Regions from separate parts of the Streptomyces sp. NPDC026575 genome, predicted to be linked through region 2. Evidence: riboswitches for the same ligand, from Rfam matches in the RefSeq annotation. Region 2 holds a riboswitch; the other holds the start of a gene.
The links. A riboswitch is a leader RNA that binds a small molecule or an ion and turns the genes downstream of it on or off. The one in region 2 is predicted to bind glycine.
Positions count from the first base shown of each region.

Region 1 (7,783 bases), on a different contig from region 2:
CCTTGTCCTTGGCCTGCGGGACCGGAGCCGTCTGCGGGGCGCTGACCAGGTAGTCGAACTCGGCGAACGGCTTCTTGAGGTGGAAGACGATCGTGTGGTCGTCCGGGGTCTCGATGGACTTGAGCCCTTCCTTGCTCTTGTCCTTGTAGGGCCCCTTGTAGCCGCCCTCGTTGTCCTTGAGGAACTGCTGGAAGTAGTTCGGGCCCAGCGAGAGGGTGTCGCGCGCGAAGTTGGAGCGCTCGACCGCGTACTTGACGTCCTGCGCGGTGACCGCGGAGCCGTCCTCGTACTTCACGCCCTTGCGGATCTTGTACGTCCAGGTCCTGCCGCCGTCGCTGGGCTTGCCCATCTCCTCGGCGAGGTCCGGGACCAGCTCGTTGCCCTTCGTGCCGGGGCCCGGCTTGAAGGTGGTCAGCGGGCGCGCGTAGAGCCGGCTGAAGTTGTAGATGAAGGCGTAGTAGGTGTTGCCCGGGTCGAACGACTCCGGGGCGTCGCTCATCGCGTAGTCGACCGTGCCGCCCTTCGCGTCCGAGGCGTTGACCACGCCCTTGGTGGCCGCGTTCGCCTCGGAGGAGCCGTCCGAGGAGCCCTTGCCTCCGCTGCAGCCGGCCAGCAAAAGGCCCGCACTGGTGATGGCCGCTATCGCCGCGACCGGAACTGACCTTCGCATGATGGTCCGTGTCCCCTTCGTTCGTCGAGAAACTTCACACTCAAAAACTTCACTGGCGGTGGAGATTGGTGGGCGCCGGCGCCCGGCGGAGCCGTCAGCGGCTGCGCGGGTCCAGCGCGTCCCTCAGGCCGTCACCGAGCAGGTTGAACGCGAGCACGGTGACGAAGATCGCGAGGCCGGGGACGATCATGTACTGGGGGTCGACCTCGTAGTACTTGACGGCCTGGTTGAGCATGCCGCCCCAGGACGCCTGGGGCGGCTGGATGCCGACGCCCAGGAAGCTCAGGGCCGCCTCGAAGAGGATGTTGGAGGGGATCAGCAGCGTCGAGTAGACGATGATCGGACCCACCAGGTTGGGCAGCAGCTCCCGGAAGAGAATGAAAGGCCCGCGCGCACCCATACCGCGGGCGGCGTCCACGAATTCGCGCTCGCGCAGCGACAGTGTCTGCGCGCGCACGATCCGCCCCATATACGGCCAGTTGAAGAAGCCGATCACGAAGATCAGCACCGAGATATGCAGCGGCAGGCCCTCCAGGCCGAAGGCGCCGCCCTGCAGCGAGGCGGAGATCGCAATGGCGAACAGCAGCAGCGGGAAGGCCAGGAAGACGTCCATCATCCGGCTGATGAAGGCGTCCACCCGCCCGCGGTAGAAGCCGGCGACCACACCCAGCACGGTGCCGATGGCGACCGACAGCAGCGTCGCGCCGAACGCCACGATCAGCGACACCCAGGAGCCCTCCAGGATCCGGGCGAGCAGATCGCGGCCGAACTTCGGGTCCACACCGAGCGGGTGGTCCCCGCTCATCCCGCCGAACTCCCCCTTGGGGAGCGTGGTGTTGGGGTCGATCAGCGACTGGTTGGGGGAGTTGGGGTCCAGGCCGAGCAGCGCCTGGAGGGGGCGGGAGAGCGCGGCGATGACGACGAGCAGGATGACAACGATGGCACCCGCCACCGCGACCTTGTCCCGCCTGAAGCGCAGCCATGCGATCTGGCCGAGCGAGCGCCCTTCGATGCGCTTGCCCTCCACGCCTTTCAGCACCGCTTCCGGCTGCGCCTCGGCAGCCGCCCCGGTGGTCTCGATCGGTGCGGTCACGGTGACCTTGACCCCTCTCGGCCGACGGTTCGGCCGGCCCCTGCCCGCCGCAAGAGCGGCCTGATTCACATCACTGGTGCAATTCGGTGCAAGTACTGCGGGTATCGCGGAAGTTCAGACAGTGGAACTCGGAGATTTCACGCGACGCCGTACGCGATGACGCTCGATGACGCTCGCACAAAGGGCCGAGGCCCTCGGTGTTTTCCGGAGTCTTCATCCCCTTCGCGATCAGTCACCAGCCCTGACCGGGAAAGGATGCGCAACTGTGATGTGCTCCACGGCATTCCGTTATACGGACTCACGGTCGAGCTGAGCGGAGTGAATATCCACAAAAGAGGGCCCCAACCGTGGGGAATACGGGGCGAATTCACCCCGGAATAGACGCCTCGGCGACACGCTCCGTCACCGGAGGGTGTCGCCGAGGGGTGGTGCGATCCGGACAGCCGGCGGGCGGGTCAGTAAGGGCGCGGGTAGCCGTAGCCGTACGAGGGCGCGGGGGCCGGCTGGCCCTGCGGCTGGGCGTAGCCGTCGCGGTCGAAAAAGGGGCGCGCGCTGGCCCGCATCCACATCGCGACCGGGTCGTAGTCGTCGTTCATCGCGACCGTGGAGACCGGCAAACCGTCCGGAACCGCGCCGATCGACTGCTGGATCATCAACCGGGCCGAATCCACCGCTTGTTGGCCGGTGTCGTACAGATCCAGCCCGACCGCCAGATACGGGGCGCCGAGCGCGGGCTGCACCCAGGCCCGGCGCAACGACCGCACGGCGGGGGTGCGATGGGCGTTCTGGGCCAGCAGGGCGTAGAACTGCGGGATGTCGATGACCGGCTCGGAGATCCGCAGCGGTCCGGCCGGCAGCCGGTCGAGGCCGCCGGCGATGCGGCGCAGGTCCAGCCAGGGGATGCCGACACCGCCACCGGGGGCGTGCGGGTTCAGCCACAGGCCCCAGCGGTCCGGGAAGAGCGCGCCGGCGATCTCCAGCCCGCCGACGACCTCGTGGTCGCGATTCCAGCCGGAGGCGGCGAGTTCGGGCGCCGAGGTCACGCACGGCGCATAGCCGAGGCCGTCGACCTCCATGTTCCCGTACTGCGCGTCGGGGGAGCCGGCCCGGCCGTGCCACAGCAGCATCCAGACCTGGCCCGCGGCGAGCGCCTGGAGCAGCGCCTCATAGGCGTCGTAACGGCCGGGCGAGACCTGCTGGAGCAGCTGCTCCAGCGCTCCGGCCGCCGGCGGCCCCTGATGCGCACCCGCGCTCACGTGGTCCGTCCCTTCATCTCGGCAGGGCACGTGTGGGTGCGCCCGCGCGTCATCCAACCAGCTTACGAGTGGTCGCGAGAGTAGAAGGGCCGCACGCGCTCCAGCATCCGGTCGGCGACCGGGTCGCCGTGGGCGAGATCGAGCATCACCAGCTGCACCGGCCAGGGCACCGGGACCGCGCCGAGCGCACGTCCCAGGGCCATCAGGACCGTCTCGCGGGCGGTGCCGTCGTGCAGCGCGGCGGGGTCCACCGCGATCTGAACACCGACGAACAGTGTGGGCGTGTCGCCCTCGACACTAGCCAGGACACGCCGGGCAGTCAGGACAATTCCGGCACCGGAGAACTCCAGTCCGGCGGCGGCCAGGAAGTCCACCGGCTCCTCCTGCCAGTCCGGCTCGAAGAGCCGCACCCGCCCGCCGCTCGGCAGCCCCTCGGCCTCATGGCGCCCCAGCCGGCACAGCTGGGCCACGGCGGGCGGCGGCAGCGGCACACCGACCACACCGTCCGGATTGACCGCGATCCCGATCTGCGGCGGCAGCCCGCGGGCGAACTCCACGGCCGGCGCGACGGTGAAGGACATATGCGAGCCGACCACCCGCAGGAACTCCTGCTCGGAGCTGTAGACCGGGACATGGGCCAGCCCGCCGATCTCGACGGTGGGCAGGTCCAGGCCGCGGGCGCCCAAGCCCGCGCTCTCCGGGCCGCCGCCGTTGGGCAGCGGCACCCACACCCGGCTGCGGCCCAGGACCTCGACGATCCGGCCGCCGGCGCCGGGATGCCCGACCGACGCGGCGAGCACCTCTTCGAGCTCGTTCGCCGGCCACGCCAGCTGCGGTATCCCCTGCTCCGGAAGACTCATCTGTTCCCACCCGTTCCGACCACGCACATCGGCCCACGACACTAGACGAGAAAGGCCGGAGACAGTTCATACGGGGGCGGGGTACGGCACACCCGGAAGCGGCAGTCCGCTCAGTGGAAACCGACCGTCTTCAGTGCGCTCGCCGCCCGCCGGTCCAGCAGCACCACCGAGCTGAACCCCTTCGGCGGCCCGGCCGCCTCCGCCGCGCCGACCAGCCGGCCCACCGCCCTGCGGTGCCGCGCGAAGGCGTACCCCGACACCCCGCGCCCGCGCGCCTCCTGGCCGGACCGCGCCACCTCCGGCGGCACGTCGAGCAGCACCAGATGCAGCCCGCGCCCGCCGCGCGCCGCCGACCGGGCGACCCAGCGCCGCACCCATGCCAGCGTCCCGCAGTCGTGCACCACCACGCTGTCGCCCGACCGCAGCGCCCGACCCAGCGCCAGATAGTGCGCGGCCCGCACCAGCGGGCGGTACAGGCCGTACGGCAGCCGGCGCAGCCTGCCGCGCGCCCAGCGCTCGCGGACGTCCTGCGAGTCGATGCGGTGCACCACGAGGCCGCGGCCGTCCGACGGCGGCACCACCCGATGCATCAGGGTGCTCTTGCCGCTGCCCGGCAGCCCGGAGACCACGACCAGGTCACCGGCGGCGAACCGCAGCTCGGCGGTGCCGCGGGCCCGTCTGCGGCCGCGCAGGTCCCGCACCCGCGCACCGCTCCCCGGCCGGACGACGGCCCGCCCCGCGCGCCGGGCCGGGGGCGCGGCGGCGGACGCCGCCACCGGCGCACCCGGGGGCACGGCCCCTGAAGTGGCCGCGAATGCCGCTTCCCTCTGCACCGTGATCGCCCTCCCCGTCCAGTTCCGGTCCGAGTCCGTCCCTTACCCGCAGAGTGTCAAGAAAAGGTAATGGCCATCAAGGCGATTGTCCGATCTGTCGGCGTGGCGGGCCCGGTCCTGGACGGGGCGGCGACCAGGGCTCCTCGATCCGGCGATCCCGTGTAATGATGTGGCCGCCACGTGCACGGCTCAGCTCATCCGTGCACCGCCAACTCCATACCGGCCGCTTGAATCCGCGCGGGAGAGTCCCCGGCCGCCATGGCGGGGCGCCGAAGGAGCAAGTCCTCCCTTGAATCTCTCAGGCCCCCTATACCGCGCGGGCGAGGCAGATCTGAAAAGCGAGCCACTGCCCGGTCCACGGGGCGGCTCCACCCAAGGTGCAAACCGGGTCCGTTCGCGGGATCCCGGTGAACCTCTCAGGTTCCGATGACAGATGGGGAGAACGTCTTGTCACCCATGCCTGGGAGCCCAGAACCATGACAGATGCCCCCCGCCGCACCGCGCTGGACGCCACCCACCGCGCGCTCGGCGCGACCATGACCGACTTCGCCGGCTGGGACATGCCGCTGCGCTACGGCAGCGAGCGCGACGAGCACGTCGCCGTCCGCACCCGCGCCGGTCTCTTCGACCTCTCCCACATGGGCGAGATCACCGTCACCGGCCCGCAGGCCGCCGACCTCCTCGACTACGCGCTGGTCGGCAACATCGGCGGCGTCAAGACCGGCCGCGCCCGCTACACCATGATCTGCGAGGACGGCGGCGGCATCCTGGACGACCTGATCGTCTACCGGCTCGCCGACCAGGAGTACATGGTCGTCGCCAACGCCTCCAACGCCCAGGTGGTGCTGGACGCGCTGAACGCGCGAGCGGGCGGCTTCGACGCCGCGATCCGCGACGACCGGGACGCCTACGCGCTGCTCGCGGTGCAGGGACCGCAGTCCCCGGGGATCCTCAAGTCGCTGACCGACGCCGATCTGGACGGCCTGAAGTACTACGCCGGTCTGCCCGGCACGGTCGCCGGCGTCGACGCGCTGATCGCCCGTACGGGATACACCGGCGAGGACGGCTTCGAGCTGTTCGTGCGGCCGGCGGACGCGGTGGCCCTGTGGGAGGCGCTGACCGCGGCCGGCAAGGACGCGGGCCTGGTGCCCTGCGGTCTGTCCTGCCGCGACACGCTGCGCCTGGAGGCGGGCATGCCGCTGTACGGGCACGAGCTGACCACCGCCACCACGCCGTTCGACGCGGGCCTGGGCCGGGTCGTGAAGTTCGAGAAGACCACCAACAACGGCGACTTCGTGGGCCGCGCCGCGCTCGCGGCGGCCGCCGAGCGCGCCGAGACCGCCCCGCCGCGCAAGCTGGTCGGGCTGATCGCCGAGGGCCGCCGGGTGCCGCGCGCCGGATACCCGGTCGTCGCGGCCGACGGCACGGTCATCGGCGAGGTCACCTCCGGGGCCCCCTCCCCCACCCTCGGCAAGCCGATCGCCATCGCCTATGTCGACGCGGCCTACGCCACCCCGGGCACCGAGGGTGTCCGCGTGGACATCCGTGGAAGCCATGAGCCGTACGAGGTCACCGCGCTGCCGTTCTACAAGCGGCAGAAGTAACGGTTCGCCGGCGGCAGCCCCGGAAGTGGGGCGCGCCCGCGTGTCTCACTGTGCAAGACGCTCCCCCGGACCTTCGCCCGGGAGGTGCCCCCATTCACGATCACACCCTCGCGTACAGGAGAATCGAGCCATGGACAACCCCCAGCAGCTGCGTTACAGCAAGGAGCACGAGTGGCTGACGGACGCCGTGGAGGGCGTCTCGACGGTCGGGATCACCGAGCACGCGGCCAACGCGCTCGGCGATGTGGTCTTCGTGGAGCTTCCCGCGGTCGGCTCGACGGTCACGGCGGGCGAGTCCTGCGGTGAGCTGGAGTCGACCAAGTCCGTCAGCGATCTCTACTCGCCCGTGGACGGCGAGATCACCGAGGTCAACGAGGATGTCGTCGGCGACCCCTCGCTGGTGAACTCCGCCCCGTTCGAGGGCGGTTGGCTGTTCAAGGTGAAGGTCAGCGGTGAGCCCGAGGACCTGCTCTCGGCCGACGAGTACACCGCCTTCGCCGCCGGCTGATCCCGGACCCCTCTCCCCAGGAAGACTCATGTCGCTTCTCAACAGCTCCCTGCACGAGCTCGACCCCGACGTCGCCGCCGCCGTCGACGCCGAGCTGCACCGCCAGCAGTCCACCCTCGAAATGATCGCCTCGGAGAACTTCGCCCCCGTCGCCGTCATGGAGGCCCAGGGCTCCGTCCTCACCAACAAGTACGCCGAGGGCTACCCCGGCCGCCGCTACTACGGCGGCTGCGAGCACGTCGACGTCGTCGAGCAGATCGCCATCGACCGCATCAAGGCGCTCTTCGGCGCCGAGGCCGCCAACGTGCAGCCGCACTCCGGCGCACAGGCCAACGCCGCCGCCATGTTCGCCCTCATCAAGCCGGGCGACACCATCCTGGGCCTCAACCTCGCCCACGGCGGTCACCTGACCCACGGCATGAAGATCAACTTCAGCGGCAAGCTCTACAACGTGGTGCCCTACCACGTCGACGAGAAGACCAACCTCGTCGACATGGAAGAGGTCGAGCGCCTCGCCAAGGAGCACCGCCCCAAGCTGATCGTCGCCGGCTGGTCCGCCTACCCCCGCCAGCTCGACTTCGCCGCCTTCCGCCGGATCGCCGACGAGGTCGGCGCCTACCTGATGGTCGACATGGCGCACTTCGCCGGCCTGGTCGCCGCCGGACTGCACCCCAACCCGGTCCCGCACGCCCACGTCGTGACCACCACCACCCACAAGACCCTCGGCGGCCCCCGCGGCGGCGTCATCCTGTCCACCCAGGAACTCGCCAAGAAGATCAACTCCGCGGTCTTCCCCGGCCAGCAGGGCGGCCCGCTGGAGCACGTCATCGCGGCCAAGGCGGTCTCCTTCAAGGTCGCCGCCTCCGAGGACTTCAAGGAGCGCCAGCAGCGCACCCTCGAAGGCGCCAAGATCCTCGCCGAGCGCCTCGTCCAGGACGACGTCGCCCAGCACGGCGTCT
Region 1 is NZ_JBVHQM010000012.1:145,713-153,495, reverse strand. Features, by position in the region: gene ACZ4NB_RS18890 (ABC transporter substrate-binding protein) at 1-670, opposite strand, end outside; gene ACZ4NB_RS18885 (ABC transporter permease) at 765-1,763, opposite strand; gene ACZ4NB_RS18880 (enhanced serine sensitivity protein SseB C-terminal domain-containing protein) at 2,219-3,019, opposite strand; gene ACZ4NB_RS18875 (enhanced serine sensitivity protein SseB) at 3,082-3,879, opposite strand; gene ACZ4NB_RS18870 (AAA family ATPase) at 3,990-4,718, opposite strand; glycine riboswitch at 4,941-5,037, shown strand; gene gcvT (glycine cleavage system aminomethyltransferase GcvT) at 5,189-6,316, shown strand; gene gcvH (glycine cleavage system protein GcvH) at 6,447-6,824, shown strand; gene glyA (serine hydroxymethyltransferase) at 6,853-7,783, shown strand, end outside.
Region 1: another riboswitch for glycine. It lies ahead of gcvT (glycine cleavage system aminomethyltransferase GcvT); the one in region 2 lies ahead of gcvP (aminomethyl-transferring glycine dehydrogenase).

Region 2 (7,783 bases):
CTGGGCTCGGCGCTGCTGATCGTCCGCCGGGGTCCGAATTCGGGCAGCCGCTTCCTGCTGGACAGCGAGCTGACGACGGCGGGCCGGCATCCGCAGGGCGACATCTTCCTCGACGACGTGACGGTCTCGCGCCGGCATGTGGAGTTCCGCCGCGGTGCGGACGGTGTCTTCACGGTCGCCGACGTCGGCAGCCTGAACGGCACGTACGTCAATCGTGAGCCGATCGACTCGGTCGCGCTCGCCAACGGCGACGAGGTCCAGATCGGCAAGTACCGCATGGTCTTCTACGCGAGCCAGCGGGGCGCCGGGATCTGACCGATCAGGGAAGGCATATGCGCGATACACCGAAGGGCGGTGCCGGTTCCCTCGGCACCGCCTCCTCGGGCGCCAAGCCGGTGAGCATCGGCACGGTGCTCAATGCGCTGCGCGAGGAGTTTCCCGAGGTCACGATCTCCAAGATCCGCTTCTTGGAGGCCGAGGGGCTCGTCGAGCCGAAGCGCACGCCTTCCGGATACCGGAAATTCACGCCGGCCGACGTCGAGCGGCTGGCGAGCGTCCTGCGGATGCAGCGGGACCACTATCTGCCCCTGAAGGTCATCCGGGAGCATCTGGACGCCCTGGAGCGCGGTGAGCAGGTGCAGCTGCCGGCTCCGGCCGCGTCCCCGCGGGATCTGATCGAGGACGTGTCCTGCCAGGGCGAGGACCGTCCGACGGCTGCCCGGATCGGCCGGGCGGAGCTGCTGGCCGCCGCTGCGGTGGACGAGGCGGCGCTCGCCGACTGGGAGTCGTACGGACTCATCGTCCCCCATGCGGACGGCGGATACGACATCGAGGCCGTCACCGTGGCCAAACTCGTCGCGGACCTGGGTCGCTTCGGCCTGGAGCCGCGGCATCTGCGCGCCGTGAAGGCGGCCGCCGAGCGCGAGGCCGGCCTGGTCGAACAGGTCGTTGCACCCCTTCGGCGGCACCGCAACCCCCAGACCAGGGCCCATGCGGAGGCCACGGCGAGGGAGCTGGCGACGCTCTCCGTACGGCTCCATGCGGCGCTGGTGCAGAGCGCTCTTCGCGTCCGGTTGCCATGAGCAAAAGAGTGCTCGACTACCCAAACCTGCCGGGCACGTCCTAGGGTTGCTGTGTGAACGAGCTCGACGTCGTGGGTGTCCGGGTGGAAATGCCTTCCAGCCAACCGATCGTGCTCCTGCGGGAGGTGGGAGGCGACCGATACTTGCCCATTTGGATCGGGCCAGGGGAGGCCACCGCCATCGCCTTCGCCCAGCAGGGCATGGTCCCTGCCAGGCCGCTGACGCACGACCTTTTCAAGGACGTGCTCGAAGCGGTGGGCCAGGAGCTGACGCAGGTCCGCATCACGGATCTGCGCGAGGGGGTTTTCTATGCCGAACTGGTCTTCGCCAGTGGGGTCGAGGTCAGTGCCCGCCCGTCCGACGCCATAGCGCTGGCGCTGCGCACCGGAACGCCGATCTTCGGCACCGACGGTGTGCTGGACGACGCGGGGATCGCCATCCCGGACGAGCAGGAGGACGAGGTGGAGAAGTTCCGCGAGTTCCTCGACCAGATCTCGCCCGAGGACTTCGGCACCAACAGTCAGTGACGCCGGCCGGGTGAAGGGGCTGATTCCGGCCAAACTATTTAGCCATTCCCCGCGCGAGGTCACGAGAAACCACTCGTAGGGTGATTATCACTCGGCGTGGCGAGCGCGGCGATCGTTGACGCACCCCGAGTGACTGCATACCGTCGATATGGCAGGTCCCGTCCGGGACGTGGAGGACGGAGGGCGGCGTGGCAATCACCGGCGACGGTATGGCGGCGGAAGGGGCGTTGCCGCTCCACTCGGGCGCGGCCGCGAACCATGCCCCGGCACCGGCCGCGGCGGTGTCGGGGGACTGCGAGGCGCAGAACATCGGCTATCGCGGCCCGACCGCATGCGCGGCAGCGGGCATCACCTACCGGCAGCTCGACTACTGGGCGCGTACGGGCCTGGTGGAGCCGAGCATCCGGCCCGCGTACGGCTCCGGCACCCAGCGGCTCTACAGCTTCCGGGACGTCGTCGTCCTGAAGATCGTCAAGCGGCTGCTGGACACCGGGGTGTCGTTGCAGAACATCCGCACCGCCGTGCAGCACCTGCGTGCGCGCGGGCTGGCGGACCTGACGCGGATGACGCTGATGAGCGATGGCGCGACGGTCTACGAGTGCACCTCGCCCGACCAGGTCGTCGATCTGCTCCAGGGCGGCCAGGGCGTCTTCGGCATCGCGGTGGGCGTGGTGTGGCGGGACGTGGAGGGCGTGCTGTCACAGCTCCACGGAGAGCGCGTGGACACCGGCGAGACGCTGATGGGGAAGAACCCGCACGACGAGCTGGCGCGGCGGCGCAACAGGGCCGGCTGAGCCCGGTCCACCGGCCCCGGCCCGGCGTCGGGTCGAATGTCAGTGCCATGCGGCAGCATCGGACGTGTGAGACCCGCGCCGACGATTCTGCATCTGGACATGGATGCGTTCTACGCGGCCGCCGAGCAGGCGGCCAAGCCCAGCCTGCGTGGCAAGCCCGTGGTGGTCGGCGGGATCGGGCCGCGGGGTGTGGTCGCCACGGCGTCGTACGAAGCCCGGATCTTCGGGGTCCGCTCCGCGATGCCCACGGCCCAGGCGCGCCGGCTGTGCCCCAATGCCGCCTATCTCAGCCCTCGCTTCGGCCTGTACCGCCAAGTGAGTGACACGGTGATGGAGCTGCTGCACGAGCTGTCGCCGCTCGTCGAGCCGCTGAGCCTGGACGAGGCGTTCGTGGACCTGGAAGCGGGCGGGGTGCCGGCCGAGACCGCCGCCGTACGCGCCGTGGGGGAGCGGCTGCGGCACGACATCCGGGCGGCGACGGGGCTGACCGGCTCGGTGGGGCTCGCGGGCGCGAAGATGCTGGCGAAGATCGCGTCCGAGGCGGCGAAGCCGGACGGCCTGGTGGTGATCGAGCCCGGCACAGAGCGGGAGCTGCTGGGCCCCATGACGGTGCGGACGCTGCCCGGGGTGGGTCCCGCGACGGCCGAGACGCTGCGCCGGGCCGGGATCCACACCGTCGCGGAGACCGCGGAGGCCGGCGAGGCCGAGCTGGTGCGGCTCCTGGGCAAGGCACACGGCGCGGGGCTGTACGCGATGGCGCTGGGCCAGGACAACCGCCCTGTGGTGGCCGAGCGGGACGCCAAGTCCATTTCGGTCGAGGACACCTTCGAGGTCGATCTGACCGACCGGACGCGGGTGCGGAACGAGATGCTGCGGCTGGCCGACCGCTGCGTCCAGCGGCTGCGGGCGGCCGGGCGCTCCGGGCGGACGGTGGTGATCAAGGTGCGGAACTACGACTTCTCGACGCTGACCCGCTCGGAGACGCTCCGCGGGCCCACCGACGACCCCTCGGTCGTACGGGAGGCCGCCGTGCGGCTGCTGGAGACGGTGGACACCACGGGCGGGGTGCGGCTGCTGGGGGTGGGGGTCAGCGGGCTGGCGGACTTCACCCAGGAGGATCTGTTCGCCCAGCTGGCGACGGAGCGGGAGGCCGGGGAGCTGGCGAAGGCGGCGGAGTCGGCGGGGGCGGAGGCCGGGGGAGGCGAGCCGGAGGAGGAGCGGCCGCGGCGCTGGCATCCGGGGCTGGACGTGGTGCACGAGGAGTTCGGCGCCGGATGGGTGCAGGGAAGCGGCGTGGGGAGGGTGACCGTACGCTTCGAGACGCCGTGGTCCGCACCGGGGAGGGTGCGGACCTTCGCCGTCGAGGACCCGGCGCTGCGGCCGGGTGAGCCGTTGCCGCTGGTGGGCGGCGGGCCGGAAGGAGGTCAGTCCTCCGAGCCGGCGATCTTGCCGAAGTCCTTGTCGGAGCCGTCCTCCTTGCCGGAGGAAGCCGGACCGGGCTCCGGTGAGGAGATGTCCAGCCGGTAGTGGTGGTAGAGCTGGAGTTCCTGCTCAGGGGAGAGATGGCGGCCCACGCCGAAGTCCGGGGCGTCCTTGATCAGCTTGCGGTCGTAGGGGATGTGCAGGCCCTCGCCGACCATTTTGCTGGGTTCAAGGGGGACGAACGCATCCCGGCTGAAGAGTCCGGTGCGCACGGCCGCCCACTCCGGTTCCCCCGTCGCGTCGTCGAGGTATACCTCGTCGATCGTGCCTATTTTCGCGCCGTTCCGGTCGAACGCTTTGCGGCCGATCAGGCTCCGGGGATCGATATCGGTTTGCACAACCCCTCCAATTGGTCGCAACTGCCCTGTGACAACTACCAAACGGCACATTTCATGCCCCGGCCACTCGAAGGATCCTTCGAGTGGCGCGCTGGTAGGCTGGCCAATGGCCGCAGAATCCATGCGGGAGAGTCCTTTGTCGTTCGCGACCAGGGCGCCGAAGGAGCAAATCCTCCCCGGAATCTCTCAGGCACACGTACCGCATGGGCGAGGTCACTCTGGAAAGCAGGGCGGGCCACGGACGAGCACAGCGCCGTAACCCCTCCTCACCGACGGTGAAAGCCGGGCCGCCTCGCGCGGGCCGGTGAAGCTCTCAGGTTGAGATGACAGAGGGGGAGGCCGTCCGGGCACCCGCGCCGTGGTGCCCCTCGTAGGTCGTGTTGACCAGGAGGCCCCCGCAGATGACCACCAATCGTATCTCCCTGACCGAGCTTGAACAGGGCATTCCGTTCGAGCGCCGGCACATCGGCCCCGACCACGAGGCGCAGGCGAAGATGCTCGCGCACGTCGGATTCGGGTCCCTGGACGAGCTGACGGCCACCGCCGTACCCGATGTGATCAAGAGCGCGGAGGCGCTGGGCCTGCCGCAGGGCCGCACCGAGGCCGAGGTCCTCCAGGAGCTGCGCGGCCTGGCGGAGCGCAACCAGGTACTGGCCTCGATGATCGGCCTGGGCTACTACGGCACGTTCACCCCGCCGGTGATCCTGCGCAACGTCATGGAGAACCCGGCCTGGTACACGGCGTACACGCCCTACCAGCCGGAGATCTCGCAGGGCCGCCTGGAGGCGCTGCTGAACTTCCAGACCATGGTCGCGGAACTGACCGGACTGCCCACCTCCGGTGCCTCCCTGCTGGACGAGGGCACCGCCGCCGCCGAGGCGATGGCGCTCGCCCGCCGCGTCGGCAAGGTCAAGCAGGGCGTCTTCCTGGTCGATGCCGACTGCCTGCCGCAGACCGTCGCCGTGATCCAGACCCGCGCCGAGCCCACCGGCGTCGAGGTCGTCGTCGCGGATCTGTCCGACGGCATCCCGGCCGAGATCGCCGAGCGGGGCGTCTTCGGCGTGCTGCTGCAGTACCCCGGCGCCTCCGGTGCGGTGCGCGACCCCCGTGCCGTCATCGAGCAGGCCCACGGGCTCGGCGCGATCGTCACCGTGGCCGCCGATCTGCTCGCCCTGACGCTGCTGACCTCGCCCGGCGAGCTCGGCGCGGACATCGCGGTCGGCACCACCCAGCGCTTCGGCGTCCCGATGGGCTTCGGCGGTCCGCACGCCGGCTTCATGGCCGTACGCGACCAGTTCGCCCGCAGCCTGCCCGGCCGCCTGGTGGGCGTCTCCGTCGACGCCGACGGCAACAGGGCCTACCGCCTCGCGCTGCAGACCCGCGAGCAGCACATCCGCCGTGAGAAGGCCACCAGCAACATCTGCACCGCGCAGGTGCTGCTCGCCGTCATGGCCGGGATGTACGCCGTCTACCACGGCCCCGAGGGCCTGCGCACCATCGCCCAGCGCACCCACCGCTACGCCGCCGTCCTCGCCGAGGGCCTGCGGGCGGGCGGGGTGGAGATCGTGCACGGTGCGTACTTCGACACCCTGACCGCGCGGGTGCCCGGCCGGGCCGCCGAGGTCGTCGCCGCCGCCCGTGAGGCCGGCGTCAACCTCCGCCAGGTCGACGCCGACCTGGTCGGCATCGCCTGCGACGAGACCACCGGACGCGCGCAGCTGGCCGGCGTCTGGAGCGCCTTCGGCGTGCAGGGCGACGTCGAGCAGCTGGACGCGGTGGCTGCTGAAACGTTGCCGCAGGAGCTGCTGCGTACGGACGACTACCTCACCCACCCGGTCTTCCACCAGCACCGCTCCGAGACCGCGATGCTGCGCTACCTGCGCACCCTCGCCGACAAGGACTACGCGCTGGACCGCGGCATGATCCCGCTCGGCTCCTGCACGATGAAGCTGAACGCCACCACCGAGATGGAGCCGGTCACCTGGCCCGCGTTCGGCCAGCTGCACCCGTTCGCGCCGGCCGACCAGGCCGCGGGCTATCTGACGCTGATCCAGGAGCTGGAGGAGCGGCTGGCCACGGTCACCGGCTACGACAAGGTCTCCATCCAGCCGAACGCCGGCTCGCAGGGCGAGCTGGCCGGCCTGCTGGCCGTCCGCGCCTACCACCGCGCCAACGGGGACGAGCAGCGCACGGTCTGCCTGATCCCGTCCTCGGCGCACGGCACCAACGCCGCCAGCGCCGTCATGGCGGGCATGAAGGTCGTCGTCGTCAAGACCGGCGAGGACGGCGAGGTCGACACCGACGATCTGCACGCCAAGATCGACAAGCACCGTGACGAGCTCGCGGTCCTGATGGTGACCTACCCCTCCACGCACGGCGTCTTCGAGGAGCACATCACCCAGATCTGCGCCGCGGTGCACGACGCCGGCGGCCAGGTCTACGTCGACGGCGCCAACCTCAACGCGCTGGTCGGGCTCGCCGAGCCCGGCAAGTTCGGTGGCGACGTCTCGCACCTCAACCTGCACAAGACGTTCTGCATCCCGCACGGTGGCGGCGGCCCCGGTGTCGGCCCGGTCGCCGTGCGCGCCCACCTGGCGCCGTACCTGCCCAACCACCCGCTACAGCCCACCGCGGGCCCCGAGACGGGCGTCGGGCCGATCTCCGCGGCTCCCTGGGGCTCGGCCGGCATCCTGCCGATCTCCTGGGCGTACGTCCGCCTGATGGGCGGTGAGGGCCTCAAGCGCGCCACCCAGGTCGCGGTCCTCAGCGCGAACTACATCGCCAAGCGCCTGGAGCCGCACTACCCGGTGCTCTACACCGGCCCCGGCGGCCTGGTGGCGCACGAGTGCATCATCGACGTCCGGCCGCTGACCAAGGCGACCGGCGTGAGCATCGACGATGTCGCCAAGCGGCTGATCGACTACGGCTTCCACGCACCGACGATGTCGTTCCCGGTGGCCGGCACGCTGATGATCGAGCCGACCGAGAGCGAGGACCTCGACGAGCTGGACCGCTTCTGCGACGCGATGATCGCCATCCGCGCGGAGATCGAGAAGGTCGGCTCGGGGGAGTGGGACAAGGACGACAACCCGCTGCGCAACGCCCCGCACACCGCGGCCGCGCTCGGCGGCGACTGGAACCACGCCTACAGCCGCGAGGAGGCCGTCTTCCCTGCGGGCGTGACGGCGGCGGAGAAGTACTGGCCGCCGGTGCGCCGTATCGACGGTGCCTTCGGTGACCGCAACCTCGTCTGCTCCTGCCCCCCGCTGGACGCGTACGACAACTGAGCAACCTCAGCCCGTCAGGGCAACATCAAGGGCCCTCGGCAGATCTGCCGGGGGCCCTGTGGTACGTGCCGGGCGCTCGCGGATCAGGCCGCCGCGCCGACCCGCGTGCGGTGCGGGGCGATGACCTGCCCGTCCGGCAGCAGCTCACCGGTGTCCTCGAAGAGCAGGACGCCGTTGCAGAGCAGGCTCCAGCCCTGCTCGGGGTGGTGCGCCACAAGGTGTGCGGCCTCCCGGTCGGTGGAGTCTGCTGACGGGCAAGGCGGTTGGTGCTGA
Region 2 is NZ_JBVHQM010000001.1:482,136-489,918, reverse strand. Features, by position in the region: gene ACZ4NB_RS02300 (FHA domain-containing protein) at 1-315, shown strand, start outside; gene ftsR (transcriptional regulator FtsR) at 333-1,082, shown strand; gene ACZ4NB_RS02290 (bifunctional nuclease family protein) at 1,136-1,609, shown strand; gene ACZ4NB_RS02285 (MerR family transcriptional regulator) at 1,798-2,403, shown strand; gene ACZ4NB_RS02280 (DNA polymerase IV) at 2,470-3,930, shown strand; gene ACZ4NB_RS02275 (PRC-barrel domain-containing protein) at 3,828-4,223, opposite strand; glycine riboswitch at 4,338-4,435, shown strand; glycine riboswitch at 4,436-4,563, shown strand; gene gcvP (aminomethyl-transferring glycine dehydrogenase) at 4,625-7,510, shown strand; gene ACZ4NB_RS02265 (DUF5999 family protein) at 7,594-7,783, opposite strand, start outside.